DNA from 3 places in the Streptomyces griseus subsp. griseus genome. Region 3 is predicted to be linked to each of the others. Evidence: predicted binding sites of a transcription regulator. Region 3 holds the regulator's gene; each other region holds the start of a gene.
The links. The regulator HrcA, encoded in region 3, represses chaperone genes, less so after heat shock. The targets are predictions, from matches to a motif close to TTNGCACTCNGNNNNNCNGAGTGCNAA.
Positions count from the first base shown of each region.

Region 1 (5,725 bases), 2.1 Mb from region 3:
AGCCGCAGCTGCGCCGTGCGGTAGATCGCCGCCGCCATCCGGCCCAGCGCCTGCCCGTCCTGGTGGCGGTGGCGCCGCACCCCGACATCCACCTGGCCCAGCGTGTCCAGCCCCACGGTGTGCAGCGCGTCCACGAGCAGCCCCAGCTCCACTCCGTAACCGACCGGGAACGGCAGCCGCTCCAGCAGCGAGCGCCGCACCGCGTACTCCCCGCCCAGCGGCTGCACGAAACCCGCCAGCTGCGGCCAGTGCAGATTGAGCAGGGGACGTGCCACCAGTTCGGTGACGCGGCCTCCCTGACCTGCGCTGTCGCCGAGAGGACGGTCGTACATCGCCTTGACGAACTGCACGGTGGGATCGGTGAGCAGCGGCCCGACCGTCCCCGAGACGAAGTCCGCCGAGAAGTCCCTCAGGTCCGCGTCGACGAAGCAGACGATCTCACCGCTGGTCACCAGGAGCGACCGCCAGAGCACCTCGCCCTTGCCGGGCAGCGCCGGGATCCGGGGCAGGATCGCGTCCCGGTGCACCACCCGGGCGCCCGCCGCCCGCGCGACGGCCGCGGTGGCGTCGGTGGAACCGGAGTCGATCACCACCAGCTCGTCGACCAGCCGGACCCTCTCCATCAGCTCCCGCCGGATGGTCCCCACGATCGCGCCGACCGTGGCCTCCTCGTTCAGCGCGGGCAGCACCACGCTCACCGACGTACGGTGCGGGTCGGCGGCCCGGGCGTCGGTGAGCCGGTTCAGCGGGCGGTCGGCGGACGACCAGGAACGCCTGGTCAGCCAGCGTTCCACCTCTTCGAGCACGGTCGGCACTCCTTGCGTGTGAGCGGTATGTGATCCATCTCGCCGTTCGGACGACTATCTCAACAGTCCGGTCCTTCGGTTACAGTCTTGAACAACGCGGATGACCGTCGCATGTCGGGGTCCGTCCGCACACAAACGCCTGGATCGAAGATCCAGTGCCACAGAGCTCATCCAGAGGGACTGAGGGAACGGCCCGTTGAAGTCCCGGCAACCCTCCTACCGACCGCGAGGTCACGGTGGGGAAGGTGCCAATTCCGTCTTGTGGCGAAATGCGCCGCGAGGAAGATGAGGAGAAAGGGCCTCCGCCATCATGGCTGTTCAGACCATTGCAGGTAATGCCACCACCGCTTCCGTGGACCTCGGTCCCGCCGCGGCGCTTTCCTGCCGCGAGTGCGGCGAGCGTTTCGAGCTCGGCCCCCTTTTCGCCTGTGCGTCCTGTTTCGGGCCACTGGAAGTGGCGTACGACCTGCCGACCGGTTCCGCCGAGGAGCTGAAGAAGCGCATCGAGGCCGGCCCGAACAACATCTGGCGCTACGCCCCGCTGCTGCCGGTCCCCGCCGATGTCGCGGAGAAGCCCAATATCAACCCCGGTTTCACCAAGCTGGTCAAGGCCGACAACCTCGCCCGTGAGCTGGGCGTCACCGGCGGGCTGTACGTCAAGGACGACTCCGGCAACCCGACGCACTCCTTCAAGGACCGCGTCGTCGCGATCGCCGTCGAGGCCGCCCGCGCCTTCGGCTTCACCACCCTCTCCTGCTCCTCCACGGGCAACCTGGCCGGTGCCGTCGGCGCCGCCGCCGCCCGCGCCGGACTGCGCTCGTGCGTCTTCATCCCGCACGACCTGGAGCAGGGCAAGGTCGTCATGGCCGCGGTGTACGGCGGTGAGCTGGTCGGCATCGAGGGCAACTACGACGACGTCAACCGCTTCTGCTCCGAGCTCATCGGCGACCCGCTCGGCGAGGGCTGGGGCTTCGTCAACGTCAACCTGCGCCCGTACTACGGCGAGGGCTCCAAGACCCTGGCGTACGAGATCTGCGAGCAGCTCGGCTGGAAGCTGCCGGACCAGATCGTCATCCCGATCGCGTCCGGCTCCCAGCTGACGAAGATCGACAAGGGGTTCCAGGAGCTGATCAAGCTCGGCCTGGTCGAGGACAGGCCGTACAAGATCTTCGGTGCCCAGGCCGAGGGCTGCTCCCCGGTCTCCGCCGCCTTCAAGGCCGGGCACGACGTCGTACGGCCCCAGAAGCCGAACACCATCGCCAAGTCCCTGGCCATCGGCAACCCGGCGGACGGCCCGTACGTCCTCGACATCGCCCGTCGTACAGGCGGCGCGGTGGAGGACGTGAACGACGAGCAGGTCGTCGACGCGATCAAGCTGCTGGCGCGCACCGAGGGCATCTTCGGCGAGACGGCGGGCGGTGTGACGCTCGGCGTGACCAAGAAGCTGATCGAGGCCGGTGTGATCGACCCGGCGCTCACCACCGTCGTCCTGAACACCGGTGACGGGCTCAAGACCCTCGACGCGGTCTCCGCGACCTCGCAGGCCACGGCCACCATCAAGCCGAGCCTGGACGCGTTCCGCGCCGCGGGCCTCGCCTCCGCCTGACGACCCACCGCACCGAGACCGAAGCAAGAAGGGCACCCACCATGAGCGTCAAGGTCCGCATCCCCACCATCCTCCGCACGTACACGGGCGGCCAGGCCGAGGTCACGGCGGAGGGCGCGAAGCTCTCCGAGGTCATCGACTCCCTGGAGAAGGACCACCCGGGCATCGCCGCCCGCGTCCTGGACGACCAGGGCAAGCTGCGCCGCTTCGTGAACGTGTACGTCAACGACGACGACGTGCGCTTCGAGGGCGGCCTCGACGCCGCCACGCCCGACGGCGCCGGCATCTCGATCATCCCGGCCGTGGCCGGCGGCTGCTGATCCGACGACTCTCAGCTGAACAGCAGTTGCCCCCTCCGCGACACAGAGCGGAGGGGGCAATTCTGCATGGTTGAGCGCGGTAGAGTTGGGGAAGGCCCCCTCGCCGCGTGTGCCGCCCGCATATGAGAATGCGCCCGGCCCCGATAAGAAGCAGCCAAAGTACGTGAACCCCTTGAGGCATAAGTGGCCTTTGCCTGGCCCGACTTGCCCGTAAATCTCAGCAATCCCGCATATTCGGGCGTTCGCCCGTGCCCAGAATTCTCGTCCGATTGACCTGTTGCAGAGGGCAGTTGGGCGGATACATTCGGCCGCGGTCGACGCGCTGCGGCGCCGCGCACCCTCTCCTGTCGGAGGGTGAGTTCCGACCCGGGGCCGCGAAGTGCGGTCCCGTGCAAGGGCCAGTTATAGGGGAGTTAGGCATGGCTCAGGGCACCGTCAAGTGGTTCAACGCGGAGAAGGGGTACGGCTTCATCGCGGTCGACGGTGGTGCGGATGTTTTCGTCCACTACAGCGCGATCCAGATGGACGGGTACCGCACCCTCGAAGAGGGTCAGCGAGTTGAATTCGAGATCTCGCAGGGCCAGAAGGGGCCCCAGGCCGACATGGTCAAGCTCGCTGTCGGCTGAGTCCGGCGCGGCCGTCCGGCACCACTACTCACGCACGTAGGGCCCGACCCCGGATCAGGGGATCGGGCCCTACGCGCGTGCCGGGACCGGATGGCGGGCCCTGGCCTGAGGCGCTTGCACTCTCGGGGGTCGAGTGCTAATCATTGGCATTAGCACTCTCCAGGTGAGAGTGACAGAAACTTGGACCGGGCCGGTGAGGCCCGCAGGCGCGGTGGGGCAAGGAACCACCACGCACGCAGGCCGTCCGTCGCGGGCGCCTCTCGGTCCGGAGAATCCACCCCTGTCCGGGAGGACCACTTCACATGGCCAAGATCATCGCGTTCGACGAGGAGGCACGGCGCGGTCTCGAGCGCGGGATGAACCAGCTCGCCGACGCCGTCAAGGTCACCCTCGGCCCCAAGGGCCGTAACGTCGTCCTCGAGAAGAAGTGGGGCGCGCCCACGATCACCAACGATGGTGTTTCCATCGCCAAGGAGATCGAGCTCGAGGACCCGTACGAGAAGATCGGTGCGGAGCTGGTCAAGGAGGTCGCCAAGAAGACGGACGACGTCGCCGGCGACGGTACGACCACCGCCACCGTTCTCGCCCAGGCTCTCGTCCGCGAGGGTCTGCGCAACGTCGCCGCAGGCGCCAACCCGATGGCCCTCAAGCGGGGCATCGAGAAGGCCGTCGAGGCCGTCTCCGCCGCTCTGCTGGAGCAGGCCAAGGACGTGGAGACCAAGGAGCAGATCGCTTCGACCGCCTCCATCTCCGCCGCCGACACCGAGATCGGTGCCAAGATCGCCGAGGCGATGGACAAGGTCGGCAAGGAAGGCGTCATCACCGTCGAGGAGTCCCAGACCTTCGGTCTGGAGCTTGAGCTCACCGAGGGTATGCGCTTCGACAAGGGCTACATCTCGGCCTACTTCGCGACCGACATGGAGCGTATGGAGGCGTCCCTCGACGACCCGTACATCCTGATCGTCAACTCGAAGATCGCCAGCGTCAAGGACCTGATCCCGCTGCTGGAGAAGGTCATGCAGTCGGGCAAGCCGCTGCTGATCATCGCCGAGGACGTCGAGGGCGAGGCGCTCTCCACCCTGGTCGTCAACAAGATCAAGGGCACGTTCAAGTCCGTCGCCGTCAAGGCCCCGGGCTTCGGCGACCGCCGCAAGGCCATGCTCGCGGACATCGCCATCCTCACCGGTGGCACCGTGATCTCCGAGGAGGTCGGTCTCAAGCTGGAGAACGCCGGCCTGGACCTGCTCGGCCGTGCCCGCAAGGTCGTCATCACCAAGGACGAGACCACGATCGTCGACGGTGCCGGTGACAGCGAGCAGGTGCAGGGTCGCGTCAAGCAGATCCGCGCCGAGATCGAGAACTCCGACTCGGACTACGACCGCGAGAAGCTCCAGGAGCGCCTCGCGAAGCTGGCCGGCGGCGTGGCCGTCATCAAGGCCGGCGCCGCCACCGAGGTGGAGCTCAAGGAGCGCAAGCACCGCATCGAGGACGCGGTGCGCAACGCCAAGGCCGCCGTCGAGGAGGGCATCGTCGCCGGTGGTGGCGTGGCTCTGCTCCAGGCCTCGGCCGTCTTCGACAAGCTGGACCTCACGGGTGACGAGGCGACCGGCGCCAACGCCGTGAAGCTCGCGCTGGAGGCCCCGCTCAAGCAGATCGCCGTCAACGGTGGTCTCGAGGGTGGCGTCGTCGTCGAGAAGGTCCGCAACCTGCCGATCGGTCACGGCCTCAACGCCGCGTCCGGCGAGTACGTGGACATGATCGCCGAGGGCATCATCGACCCGGCGAAGGTCACGCGCTCCGCTCTGCAGAACGCCGCCTCCATCGCCGCGCTCTTCCTCACCACCGAGGCCGTCATCGCCGACAAGCCCGAGAAGGCCGGCGCGGCCGCTCCGGGTGGCATGCCGGGCGGTGACATGGACTTCTGATCGGGTCCCCACGACCGGTCGAAGCTCCACGCACGTCCCACAGGGGCGGTACCTCCTTCACGGGGGGTGCCGCCCCTGTGGCGTGTCCGGGTTCCTTGGGACACTGCGGGGACGGGACGCCGCGTTCGGATGCGGGTCCCGCGGATGCGGGACGCGGCACATGGATGCGGGTCCCGCGGATACGGGGGCGGAACGGTATGCGTGTGCGTGCTGCGGGGAGAGCGGGTGGAGGGCGGCTCAAGGGGGGCGCGCTCGTCGTGGGCGGGGCGGTGCTGTTCCTGCTGGGACTGTTCGGCGTGGTGACCGGCACCGGCCTCGCCGGGCTCGTCGGGATGCGGGTGGAGACCTTCGGCCTGATCGACTGCGCCGACAAGCAGGTCAAGGGGGGAACCGTCTGGCACTGCTACGGCGAGAGCGAGGCCCAGCAGCGCGCCAACGCGGC
Region 1 is NZ_CP032543.1:4,202,990-4,208,714, forward strand. Features, by position in the region: gene D6270_RS18910 (glucosyl-3-phosphoglycerate synthase) at 1-806, opposite strand, end outside; SAM riboswitch class I at 971-1,098, shown strand; gene thrC (threonine synthase) at 1,117-2,412, shown strand; gene D6270_RS18920 (MoaD/ThiS family protein) at 2,454-2,732, shown strand; gene D6270_RS18925 (cold-shock protein) at 3,152-3,358, shown strand; gene groL (chaperonin GroEL) at 3,661-5,283, shown strand; gene D6270_RS18935 (hypothetical protein) at 5,481-5,725, shown strand, end outside.
Region 1: groL (chaperonin GroEL) is a predicted target of HrcA. The motif match lies at 3,472-3,498, and genes of this name have one in related genera.

Region 2 (5,725 bases), 2.5 Mb from region 3:
TCCTCATGCTCGGCGGCCGGCTCGCCGACCTGGCGGGGCCCCGCCGCGTCCTCACGGCGGGCCTGGTCCTCTTCGGGCTCGCCAGCCTGGCCGGGGGCCTCGCCTGGTCGCCCGGGTCGCTGGTGGCGGCACGGGCCGTCCAGGGCGTCGGCGCCGCGGCCCTGGCTCCGGTGGCGTTCGCCCTGATCACCCTCGCCTTCCCGGCCGGGCCCGCCCGCTCCCGGGCGCTCGGGCTCTGGGGCATGGCGGGCGCGGCGGGCGGCGCGGTCGGGGTGCTGGCGGGCGGTGTGCTCACCGATGTGGCGGGGTGGCGGGCCGTGATGCTCGTCAACGTGCCGATTGTCGCCTTCGCCCTGGTCGCCGCCGCGCGCACCGGACCGGTCGGCGGGCAGCGGCGGACCGGCGCCCGGCTGGACCTCGCCGGGGCGCTCCTGGCCACGGCCGGGACGACGCTGCTGGTCCTCGGCCTCGTCCGGGCCTCGGACGACGGCTGGGGCTCGGCCGTCACGCTCTCCACGCTCGGTGCGGCGGCGCTCCTGCTGGCCGCCTTCGTCGCCGTCGAACTCCGTACGGCGTCGCCCCTGCTCCGCCCCGGACTGCTGCGGGGGCGGCCGGTGCTCACCGCCAACCTGTTCTGCCTGCTGCTGGCGTCGGCCCAGTTCGGCGCGTTCTACTTCGTCTCGCTCTACATGCAGCTGGTCCTCGGCTACGGGCCGACCGCCGCCGGGTTCGCGTTCCTGCCGTTCTGCGTGGGCGTCGTCGCGGGCTCCATCCTGGCCACCCGCGCGGTCGCGGTGCTCGGCATCCGGCGGCTGATGGGCGTGGGCGCTGTGCTGGCGGCGCTCGGGATGGGGTGGTTCGCGGCCACCGCCACGGTCGACGGCTCCTTCCTCACCTCGATCCTGGGCCCGTCGCTCCTCTGCTCGCTCGGCATCGGCCTCTGCTTCGTGCCGCTCGGTACGGCCGCCACCACCGACGTGGTGCCCGGCGAGACCGGTATGGCGTCCGGGCTGCTCAACAGCTCCCGTCAGGTGGGCGGTTCGCTCGGCCTCGCGGTGCTGGTCACGGTCGCCGCCCAGGCCACGGGCGGCGGCACCGGGGTCACGGACCTCTCCGCCGGGTACGCGGCCGCGTTCTGGGTCGCGGCCGGGCTCCTGGCGGCCGCCGCGCTGGCGGCGTACGTCCTGCTGCCGGGGGAGCGGAGGGCCGCCCGTGGCCCGGTGGCGGCCGAGCCGGTCGCGACGGAGCATGAAGTCGCGGCGGAGCACGAAGGGGACGCGGCCGGCCGATGAGTGAGGGCGCCGCCGGCCGATGAGTCCGGGCGCCCGGGCCGGTCTACCTTCCACTAGGCCCGCCCCGACCACGGGGCGGCCGGAAGAGGAGACGACCATCATGCAGAAGATCACCCCCTGCCTCTGGTACGACGGCCAGGCGAAGGAGGCGGCCGAGCACTATGTCGCGGTCTTCGGCGGCGACTCCCGCATCCTGGACATCAGCTACTACGGCGAAGCCGGTCCCGGGACCACGGGCGACGTCCTCACCGTGAGCTTCCGGCTCGCGGGACAGGAGTACATGGGCCTCAACGGCGGCCCCCAGTTCCCCTTCACCGAGGCGATCTCGCTCTCCGTGGACTGCGCCGACCAGGCCGAGGTGGACCGGCTCTGGGCCGCGCTCTCCGAGGGCGGCGAGGAGGGGCAGTGCGGCTGGCTCAAGGACCGGTACGGCGTCTCCTGGCAGATCGTCCCGAACGAGCTGCCGGGGCTGCTGGCCGACCCGGACCCGGTGAAGGCGGAGCGGACGATGAAGGCGATGCTCGGCATGGGCAAGCTGGACATCCAGGCGTTGCGGGACGCCTGAGCGGAGTTGGCGGGCCCGCTCCCGGGGGCGCTCGCGCCTGCCGGTCCGCTCGTGGGGACGCGTCTGTGCCTGCCGGTCGCCCGCCGGTCCGCTCCTGGGACCGGGAGGTGCGCGCGCTGCTCGTGGAGCGGGGTGCGCCGGACCGGGACCCCGAGCGCGACCGGGAGTTGCGGCTGCCCGGGATGAGCGATGAGCCCGGTCCGGCTGCTGCTGTCGTGCGCCCTGGCGGCGGGCGGGCCCGGGCGCCCCGCAGTGTCGGCTGACGCCCTGACGCTCCGCTGGCCTCTGCCGAAGCGTTTGAGCTTCGGGTTTCAGGCTTCGGGCGTCACCCCAGCGGATGCCCGATCAGCATCGTCGGGGCCCCGGCCACCCGGGTCAGGAACACCGTCGCCGCCTCGGGCCCGCTCAGCTTCATCCGGCGGCGCAGCTCCTCCGGTTCGACCGCCGAGCCCCGCTTCTTGACGGTCAGTACGCCCACGCCGCGCTCCCGCAGCAGCGCCTTCAGCTTCTTCATGTTGAACGGCAGCCGGTCGGTGATCTCGTACCCGGTGACGTACGGCGAGGAGTACGGCACATCGCTCGTGACGTACGCGATCGTCTCGTCCACCAGCCGCCCGCCGCACCGCTCCACGATGTCCGCGACCAGATGCGCCCGGATCACCGCGCCGTCCGGCTCGTACAGATAGCGCCCGACCGGGCCCACCGGCGGGGCGTCCAGCGGGGCCGGGGCGGAGAGGGTGGCGCCGGACGGCAGCAGGGTGGCCCGGAACGTACCGGGCGTGAACCCCTCCCCGTACCAGAGCACCGCCTCCTTCACATCGCCGCCGTCCGAGATCCACTCGGCCTCCGCCTCCGGGCCGATCACCTCGTGCGGGATGCCGGGCGCGATCTTCAGCGCCGCGCGGGGAGCTTTCAGCGCGGCGGCCGTGGCCCAGGACAGCGGCGGTGAGTACGCCTCCGGGTCGAAGATCCGCCCGCCCGCCGCCCGGCCACCACCCCTGCCCGACGCGCTGCGCGCGGCCCCTCCCTTCCCGCCCCGCCGGGCCGGGTCCACGAAGACGGCGTCGTACGGAGAGGTGTCGATCTCCGTGACGTCGGCGCACCGCACCTCGATCAGCGCGCCCAGGCCGAGCGCCTCCGCGTTGGCGCGTGCCACCTCGGCGGTGAGCGGGTCGCGGTCCACGGCGAGGACGGCGATCCCGGCACGGGCCAGCGCGATGGCGTCGCCGCCGATGCCGCAGCACAGGTCCGCCACGCTCCGCACGCCGAGCGCGGCGAACCGGGCGGCGCGGTGGGTGGCGACCGAGGTGCGGGTGGCCTGTTCGACGCCGTTGGGCGTGAAGTACATCCGGTACGCGTCCTCGGCCCCGAACTTCGCCACCGCCCGCTGCCGCAGCCGGGCCTGGCCCAGGGCGGCCGACACCAGCTCCGCCGGGTGCGTGCGGCGCAGCCGGGTCGCGGTGGCCAGCTCTGCGGCGGGGTCGTGGTCGCGCAGCCCGGCCAGCAGGTGCTCGCCCTCGGGGGTGCGCAGGGCGGCGAAGGCGGCGCGGGCGGGGTCGTCGGCCGGGGTGGCGGGGGTCGATGCGTTCACCCGTCCCATTGTGGCCGGTGCGCGAAGGCGGGCGCCCTGGGGTCGACGCGGGGTCCTGTACGTCGACGCGGGTTCCCTCTACGCCGACACGTGCTCCTACCGGGCGACGCGTCGCCCACAAGCCGACGCGTCGCCCCTGTGGGCCGGTCGGGGGACGGGTCCGGTCCCCTCGCGGTGTCGGGACGGGAGGCGGGTGGACGGCTGGCAGGATGCGGCGCCATGCAGCTAGTACGACAAAAAGGAAAATCACCCATGAAGCGGCACCGGCCGGTCTCCGTCGTGCTGGCGGCCCTCCTGGCCGCCACCATCACCTCCGCGTGTGCGTCGGAGACGGGTGGCGGCGGCGCGGGAGCCCCGGGCGGACCGGCGAAGCCCGCCGCCGGGCAGCCGAACGAGGCCGCCGCGCAGGCCGGGCCCGCCCGCGCTCTGGACACGTACGCCGGGGAACTCAAGCGGAGACAGGCCGCACGGGCCGTCGCCGCGAAGAAGTGGGGGCTGGCCAAGACTCCGCTCGCGGCCCCCGAGCCGCCGGCGGTGAAGCCGCGCATCACCACCCGCAAGGGGTTCGAGGTCCGGGACGACGAGGGGCTGCCGCCCGTCTTCACCACCGTCCCCACCAAGGAGAAGATCGTCTTCCTCACCATGGACGACGGGGCGGAGAAGGACCCCGCGCTGCTGCGGATGATGACCGAACTGGACATCCCGTACAGCGCCTTCCTGAGTGACTACGTCACCAATGACAACTACGCGTACTTCCGGCAGATGCAGAAGCGCGGGGTGGCCCTCAACAACCACACGCTCAACCACCGCTATCTGCCCGGCCTCTCCTACGCCGAGCAGAGGCGGGAGATCTGCGGCCAGCAGGAGAAGCTCCTCAAGGAGTACGGGAAGCGGCCCACCCTCTTCCGCCCGCCCTACGGCAACTACAACCGCGACACCCTCGTCGTCGCCAAGAGCTGCGGCATCACCGCCGTGCCCCTGTGGTCCGCCGAGGCCTTCGCCGACCACATGGAGTGGCGCGAGTGGGACCGGGACCTGCACCCCGGCGACATCGTCCTCACCCACTTCCGGGGCAAGGGCGCCTGGAAGGGCACGATGCCCGACATGATCCGCCTGGTCATGAAGACCATCACGGACAAGGGGTACGCGGTGGCGAAGCTGGAGGACTACGTCTGACCCGATGCCCTCCCCGTACGCTCCGGATGCGCGCTCGCCCTCCCCGGGCCGGGCGCGCATCCGTCATCAAGGCCCCGATCGGGAGGCGCGAGGGTGGTGAATTGGCACTCCGCTTGACCGAGTGCTAATCGCGGTCATAGTCTCGGGTCTGGCACTCCCCCCTGGAGAGTGCCAGCACCACACTGTGCGACAGGGCAGGTCCGGCACCCGCGACGACGGATCGGTCTGGTCGCCGCCCACTGACTGCTAAACCCCGTGAGATCTCCGAAGGGGGAGACCGGATCGTGTCGACCACCAGCTCCAAGGTTGCGATCAAGCCGCTTGAGGACCGCATTGTGGTCCAGCCGCTCGACGCCGAGCAGACCACGGCTTCCGGCCTGGTCATTCCGGACACCGCGAAGGAGAAGCCCCAGGAGGGCGTCGTCCTCGCCGTGGGCCCGGGCCGCTTCGAGAACGGCGAGCGTCTTCCGCTCGACGTCAAGACCGGCGACGTCGTCCTGTACAGCAAGTACGGCGGCACCGAGGTGAAGTACAACGGCGAGGAGTACCTCGTCCTCTCGGCCCGCGACGTCCTCGCGATCGTCGAGAAGTAATTCACCCACGTTTGCTTGTGTTCTGCGCCCCTGGCCCCCTGCGAAATAACTAGCCGGGCGGCGAGGGGCGCAGTTCGTTCGAGAGGGAAGTACAGCCCATGGCGAAGATTCTGAAGTTCGACGAGGACGCCCGTCGCGCCCTTGAGCGCGGCGTCAACAAGCTTGCCGACACGGTCAAGGTGACGATCGGCCCCAAGGGCCGCAACGTCGTCATCGACAAGAAGTTCGGCGCACCCACCATCACCAACGACGGCGTCACCATCGCGCGCGAGGTCGAACTCGACGACCCGTACGAGAACCTCGGTGCCCAGCTCGTCAAGGAGGTGGCGACCAAGACCAACGACGTAGCGGGTGACGGCACCACCACCGCGACCGTCCTGGCCCAGGCGCTCGTCCGCGAGGGTCTGCGCAACGTCGCCGCGGGCGCCTCCCCGGCCGCCCTGAAGAAGGGCATCGACGCCGCCGTCAAGGCCGTGTCCGAGGAGCTGCTCTCCACGGCCCGCCCGAT
Region 2 is NZ_CP032543.1:4,612,416-4,618,140, forward strand. Features, by position in the region: gene D6270_RS20965 (MFS transporter) at 1-1,292, shown strand, start outside; gene D6270_RS20970 (VOC family protein) at 1,393-1,857, shown strand; gene D6270_RS33285 (hypothetical protein) at 1,923-2,120, shown strand; gene D6270_RS20975 (THUMP-like domain-containing protein) at 2,183-3,457, opposite strand; gene D6270_RS20980 (polysaccharide deacetylase family protein) at 3,701-4,624, shown strand; gene groES (co-chaperone GroES) at 4,909-5,217, shown strand; gene groL (chaperonin GroEL) at 5,316-5,725, shown strand, end outside.
Region 2: groES (co-chaperone GroES) is a predicted target of HrcA. The motif match lies at 4,726-4,752, and genes of this name have one in related genera.

Region 3 (5,725 bases):
GGGGCAGATCAGGAAGGCGGTGCCGAGCTGGGCGGCGTCCGCACCGGCCGCGAGGACGGCGGCGATCTGGGAGCCGCGCATCAGGCCGCCGGTGGCGACGATGGGGATCTGCACGGTCTCGCGGACCTGGGTGACGAGGGTGAGCAGCCCGGTGCCGGTGTGGTCGGCCTGCGGGTCGTCGCGGTGGGTGGACTGGTGGCCGCCCGCCTCGACGCCCTGAGCGCAGACGGCGTCGGCGCCCGCCCACTGCGCCGCCTGGGCCTCCTCGGCGGAGGTGACGGTCACGATGGTGTACGTCCCCGCCTTGGCGAAGGCGTCCAGGGTGTCGCGGGTGGGGCAGCCGAAGGTGAAGGAGACCACCGGGACGGGGTCCTCCAGCAGGATGGCGACCTTCGCCTCGTACCCGTCGTCGCCGCTGCTGTCGGGGTCGCCGAGCGGGGTCTCGTACCAGGTGGCCTCACCGGCCAGTTGGTGGCGGTAGACCTCGACGGCGCTGGGGTCGCCGAGCGCGGGCTGCGGCATGAAGAGGTTGACGCCGAACGGGCCGCCGGTGAGCCGGCGCAGCTGTTTGATCTCGTTGTACATGCCGTCCGCCGTCTTGTACCCGGCGGCGAGGAACCCGAGCCCGCCCGCCTCGGCGACGGCCGCGGCGAGCTGAGGTCCGGAAGCGCCGCCCGCCATGGGGGCCTGCACGATCGGATACCGGCAGAGATCGGTCAACGCGGAGGACATGACCGCATCGTGCCACGTTCGCCGCACAGGGCCGAATCAGCCAGCGCCCGGTGTGACCGGATCTCCCACAGAACGCCGCACCGCCCACCGGCGGGTAACCGGTGGGCGGTGCGGTGAAAGGCGGAAAACGGTTCAACGGCCGTTGAAAGCGTCCTTCAGCCGGGAGAAGAGGCCCTGCTGACCTGGCTGAAACTGGCCCAGGGGCCGCTCTTCGCCGCGCAGCTTGGAGAGCTCCCGCAGGAGCCGCTCCTGCTCCGCGTCGAGTTTGGAGGGGGTCATGACCTCGACGTGCACGATGAGGTCGCCCCGGCCGCCGCCGCGCAGGTGGGTGATGCCCCGCCCGTGCAGGGGGACGGACTGGCCGGACTGGGTGCCGGGCCGGATGTCGATCTCCTCGACGCCGTCCAGGGTCTCCAGCGGGCACTTCGTGCCGAGGGCGGCCGCGGTCATCGGGATGGTGACCGTGCAGTGCAGATCGTCGCCGCGCCGCTGGAAGACGGAGTGCGGCAGCTCGTGGATCTCGACGTACAGGTCCCCGGGCGGGCCGCCGCCGGGGCCGACCTCGCCCTCACCGGCGAGCTGGATGCGGGTGCCGTTGTCGACGCCCGCCGGGATCTTGACCGTGAGCGTGCGGCGCGAGCGGATGCGGCCGTCACCGGCGCACTCCGGGCACGGCGTCGGCACGACCGTACCGAAGCCCTGGCACTGCGGGCAGGGCCGCGAGGTCATGACCTGGCCCAGGAAGGACCGGGTGACCTGCGAGACCTCACCACGGCCGCGGCACATGTCACAGGTCTGGGCGGAGGTGCCGGGGGCCGCGCCCTCGCCGCTGCACGTGTTGCAGACGACCGCCGTGTCGACCTGGATGTCCTTGGTGGTGCCGAAGGCCGCCTCGGCGAGGTCGATCTCCAGGCGGATCATGGCGTCCTGGCCGCGCCGGGTGCGCGAGCGGGGCCCGCGCTGCGAGGCCGTTCCGAAGAACGCGTCCATGATGTCGGAGAAGTTGCCGAAACCGCCGGCTCCGAAACCGCCCGCGCCGCCGCCCCCGTTGGCGGAGAGCGGGTCGCCGCCGAGGTCGTAGACCTGCTTCTTCTGCGGGTCCGAGAGCACCTCGTAAGCGGCGTTGATCTCCTTGAACCGCTCCTGGGTCTTCGGATCGGGATTGACATCCGGGTGCAGCTCGCGTGCGAGCCGACGGAATGCCTTCTTGATCTCGTCCTGAGATGCGTCGCGGCGTACGCCGAGTACGGCGTAGTAGTCCGTGGCCACTTACGACTCCGCCAGGATCTGTCCGACGTAACGTGCCACTGCGCGTACCGCTCCCATCGTTCCGGGGTAGTCCATGCGGGTCGGTCCGACCACGCCGAGTTTGGCGACTGCCTCGTCGCCCGAACCGTAGCCGACCGCGACGACGGACGTGGACGTGAGGCCCTCGTGGGCGTTCTCGTGCCCGATCCGCACGGTCATGGCTGAGTCCGTGGCCTCACCGAGCAGCTTCAGCAGGACGACCTGCTCCTCCAGTGCTTCCAGCACCGGCCGGATCATCACAGGGAAGTCGTGCCCGAAGCGGGTGAGGTTGGAGGTGCCGCCGATCATCAGCCGCTCCTCCGTCTCCTCGACCAGGGTTTCGAGGAGGGTGGAAAGGACCGTGGAAACCGTTCCCCGGTCCTCGCTGTCGAAGGATTCCGGCAGCTCCCGCACCAGCCGCGGGACATCCGCGAAGCGGCGTCCGACGACCCGGCTGTTGAGCCGGGCCCGCAGATCCGCGAGCGATGCCTCGCCGAAGGGCGCGGGGCAGTCGATCATACGCTGTTCGACCCGGCCGGTGTCCGTGATCAGGACCAGCATCAGCCGGGCGGGGGCGAGCGAGAGCAGCTCCACGTGCCGGACCGTGGAACGGGTCAGCGAGGGGTACTGCACGACCGCGACCTGCCGGGTCAGCTGCGCGAGCAGCCGCACGGTCCGGCCGACCACGTCGTCGAGGTCGACCGCGCCGTCGAGGAAGTTCTGGATGGCCCGGCGCTCGGGCGAGGAGAGCGGCTTGACGCCGGCGAGCTTGTCGACGAAGAGGCGGTACCCCTTGTCGGTGGGGATGCGTCCCGCGCTCGTGTGCGGCTGGGCGATGAAGCCCTCGTCCTCCAGCACCGCCATGTCGTTGCGGACGGTGGCCGGGGAGACGCCCAGCTGGTGCCGCTCCGTGAGCGCCTTGGAGCCGACGGGCTCCTCGGTGCCGACGTAGTCCTGGACGATGGCGCGCAGCACTTCGAGTCTGCGTTCGCTGAGCATGGCGCACACCTCCAGCTGTCGTTCTCCGGTGTCTGACGTCCGGTCTCCGTCTGGCACTCGGTGCGTATGAGTGCCAGCTACCCACCGGTCAGTGTACGGGGGTGGGGTGGGGCCTGGGCAAGGGCGACCGGCCACGCCGCCGCCGGACCGTGCGGGTGGCCCCGATAGCGTCGTCCCATGGACGTCTCTTGGGAAGACTTCGACTGGGAGCGGTTGGGCCACGGTATCGGGCGGCGCCGCCTGCCGGGCTGGGACGCCACCGCCGCGCTGGTGGCCGGGAGCGACGGGGTGCTGCTGTACGACACCGGGTCGACCCTGCGCGAGGGCGTGGAGCTGCGGAGGCAGGCCGAGGCGCTGCTCGGCCGGAGGGTGACGCATGTCGCACTGAGCCACCCGCACTTCGACCATGTGCTGGGGGCGGCGGCGTTCGCCGGGGCGCAGGTGTACGGGGCGGTGGGCATCGGCGCCCTGCTGCGGCGCTCGGCGGACGAGCTGACCGGGTCGGCCGTACGCCACGGCCTCGCGGAGGAGGAGGCGCACCGGGCGGTGGACACGCTGGTGGTGCCGCACCACGAGGTGACCGGCGAGTGGACCCTCGACCTGGGCGGCGGCCGCCAGGTGCTGCTGGCCAACGTGGGCCCGGGGCACAGCGGCCACGACCTCGCGGTGCTGGTCCCGGGCGTCGAGGGCGAGCCTCCGGTGGTGCTCTGCGGGGACCTGGTGGAGGAGTCGGGCGAACCGCAGGCGGGCCGGGACGCGATCCCCTCCCGCTGGCCCGCCGCCCTGGACCGGCTCCTGGAGCTGGGTGGCGAGGACGCGGTGTACGTACCGGGGCACGGGGCGGTGGTGGACGCGGCGTTCCTCCGGGCCCAGCGGGCGGCACTGGCGGAGCGGTTCGGGGCGGGGTGAGGATTATCGTCTGCGCATGCGCAGCTACCAGCCGGACCTGACCCCGCCGTGGAAGAGGTCCGCCCCCGTGCCCGAGGTCCCCGCCGAACCCGATCTGGTCGTGGAGGAGGTCGCCACCGGCTTCTGCGGGGCGGTGATCCGCTGCGAGAAGACGGCCCAGGGCCCGACGGTGACCCTGGAGGACCGCTTCGGCAAGCACCGGGTCTTCCCGATGGAGCCCCGCGCCTTCCTGCTGGAGGGCAAGGTGGTCACGCTGGTGCGCCCGGGGCCCGGAGGTCCGGTGCGCCCCTCCCGTACGGCCTCCGGCTCGGTGGCGGTGCCCGGCGCGCGGGCCCGGGTGGCGCGGGCGGGGCGGATCTATGTGGAGGGCCGGCACGACGCCGAGCTGGTGGAGCGGGTCTGGGGCGACGACCTGCGCATCGAGGGCGTGGTGGTGGAGTACCTGGAGGGCATCGACGACCTCCCGGCCATCGTGGGCGAGTTCTCCCCGGGGCCGGACGCCCGGCTCGGGGTGCTGGTGGACCACCTGGTGGCCGGCTCCAAGGAGTCCCGGCTCGCGGCGCAGGTCTCGGACCCGCATGTGCTGGTGGTGGGCCACCCGTACATCGACGTGTGGGAGGCCGTGAAGCCGTCGTCGGTGGGGATCGGGGCGTGGCCGGTGGTGCCGCGCGGCCAGGACTGGAAGACGGGGGTGTGCCGGGCGCTGGGCTGGCCGGAGAACACCGGGGCGGCCTGGCAGCACATCCTGTCCAAGGTGCACAGCTACAAGGACCTGGAGCCGCAGCTGCTGGGGAGGGTCGAAGAGCTGATCGACTTCGTGACCGCCGTCCCGGACTGATCCCAGGCGCGGCCCAGCGGTTCAGTCCACCAGGTCCCGCACCACCGCGTCGGCCAGGAGCCGCCCCCGCAGGGTGAGGACCGCGCGGCCCTCCTCGTACGGAAGCGGTTCGAGGAGCCCGTCGGTCAGCGCGCGGCGGGAGGCGGCGAGGCCGTCGGGTTTCAGGAGGGTGAGCGGGCAGCCCTCGCGGAGCCGGAGCTCCAGCAGGATGCGCTCCACCCGGCGGTCCTCCTCGGCCAGGATCTCCCGGCCCGCGCCCGGTGAGCGCCCCTCGGAGAGTGCCTGGGCGTACGCGCCCGGGTGCTTGACGTTCCACCAGCGGACCCCGCCGACGTGGCTGTGGGCGCCGGGGCCAGCGCCCCACCAGTCGGCGCCGCGCCAGTACAGCTCGTTGTGGAGGCAGCGGCCGGCTTCGGTGGTGGCCCAGTTGGAGACCTCGTACCACTCGAAACCGGCGGCGGCGAAGGCCTCGTCCGCGATCAGATAGCGGTCGGCGTGCGCGTCTTCGTCGGTCATCGGGATCTCGCCGCGCCGGATGCGGCGGGCGAGCTGGGTGCCCTCCTCGACGATCAGCGCGTACGCGGAGATGTGGTCGGGGCCCGCGCCGATCGCCGCGTCGAGGGTGGCCCGCCAGTCGTCGTCGGACTCGCCGGGCGTGCCGTAGATCAGGTCCAGGTTGACGTGGTCGAAGCCCGCCGCCCGCGCCTCGGCGACGCAGGCCTCGGGGCGGCCGGGGGTGTGGGTGCGGTCCAGGATCTTCAGGACGTGCTGCTTGGCGCTCTGCATGCCGAAGGAGACCCGGTTGAAGCCGCCCTCGCGCAGGGCGGAGAGGTAGGCCGGGTCGACGGACTCCGGGTTCGCCTCGGTGGTGATCTCCGCGTCCTCCGCGAGCCCGAACTCCTCCTTGATCGATGCCAGCATCCGTACGAGATCGGCTGCGGGCAGGAGCGTGGGCGTGCC
Region 3 is NZ_CP032543.1:2,131,122-2,136,846, forward strand. Features, by position in the region: gene D6270_RS09915 (nitronate monooxygenase) at 1-732, opposite strand, end outside; gene dnaJ (molecular chaperone DnaJ) at 865-2,001, opposite strand; gene hrcA (heat-inducible transcriptional repressor HrcA) at 2,002-3,018, opposite strand; gene D6270_RS09930 (MBL fold metallo-hydrolase) at 3,196-3,927, shown strand; gene D6270_RS09935 (DUF3097 domain-containing protein) at 3,944-4,765, shown strand; gene hemW (radical SAM family heme chaperone HemW) at 4,787-5,725, opposite strand, start outside.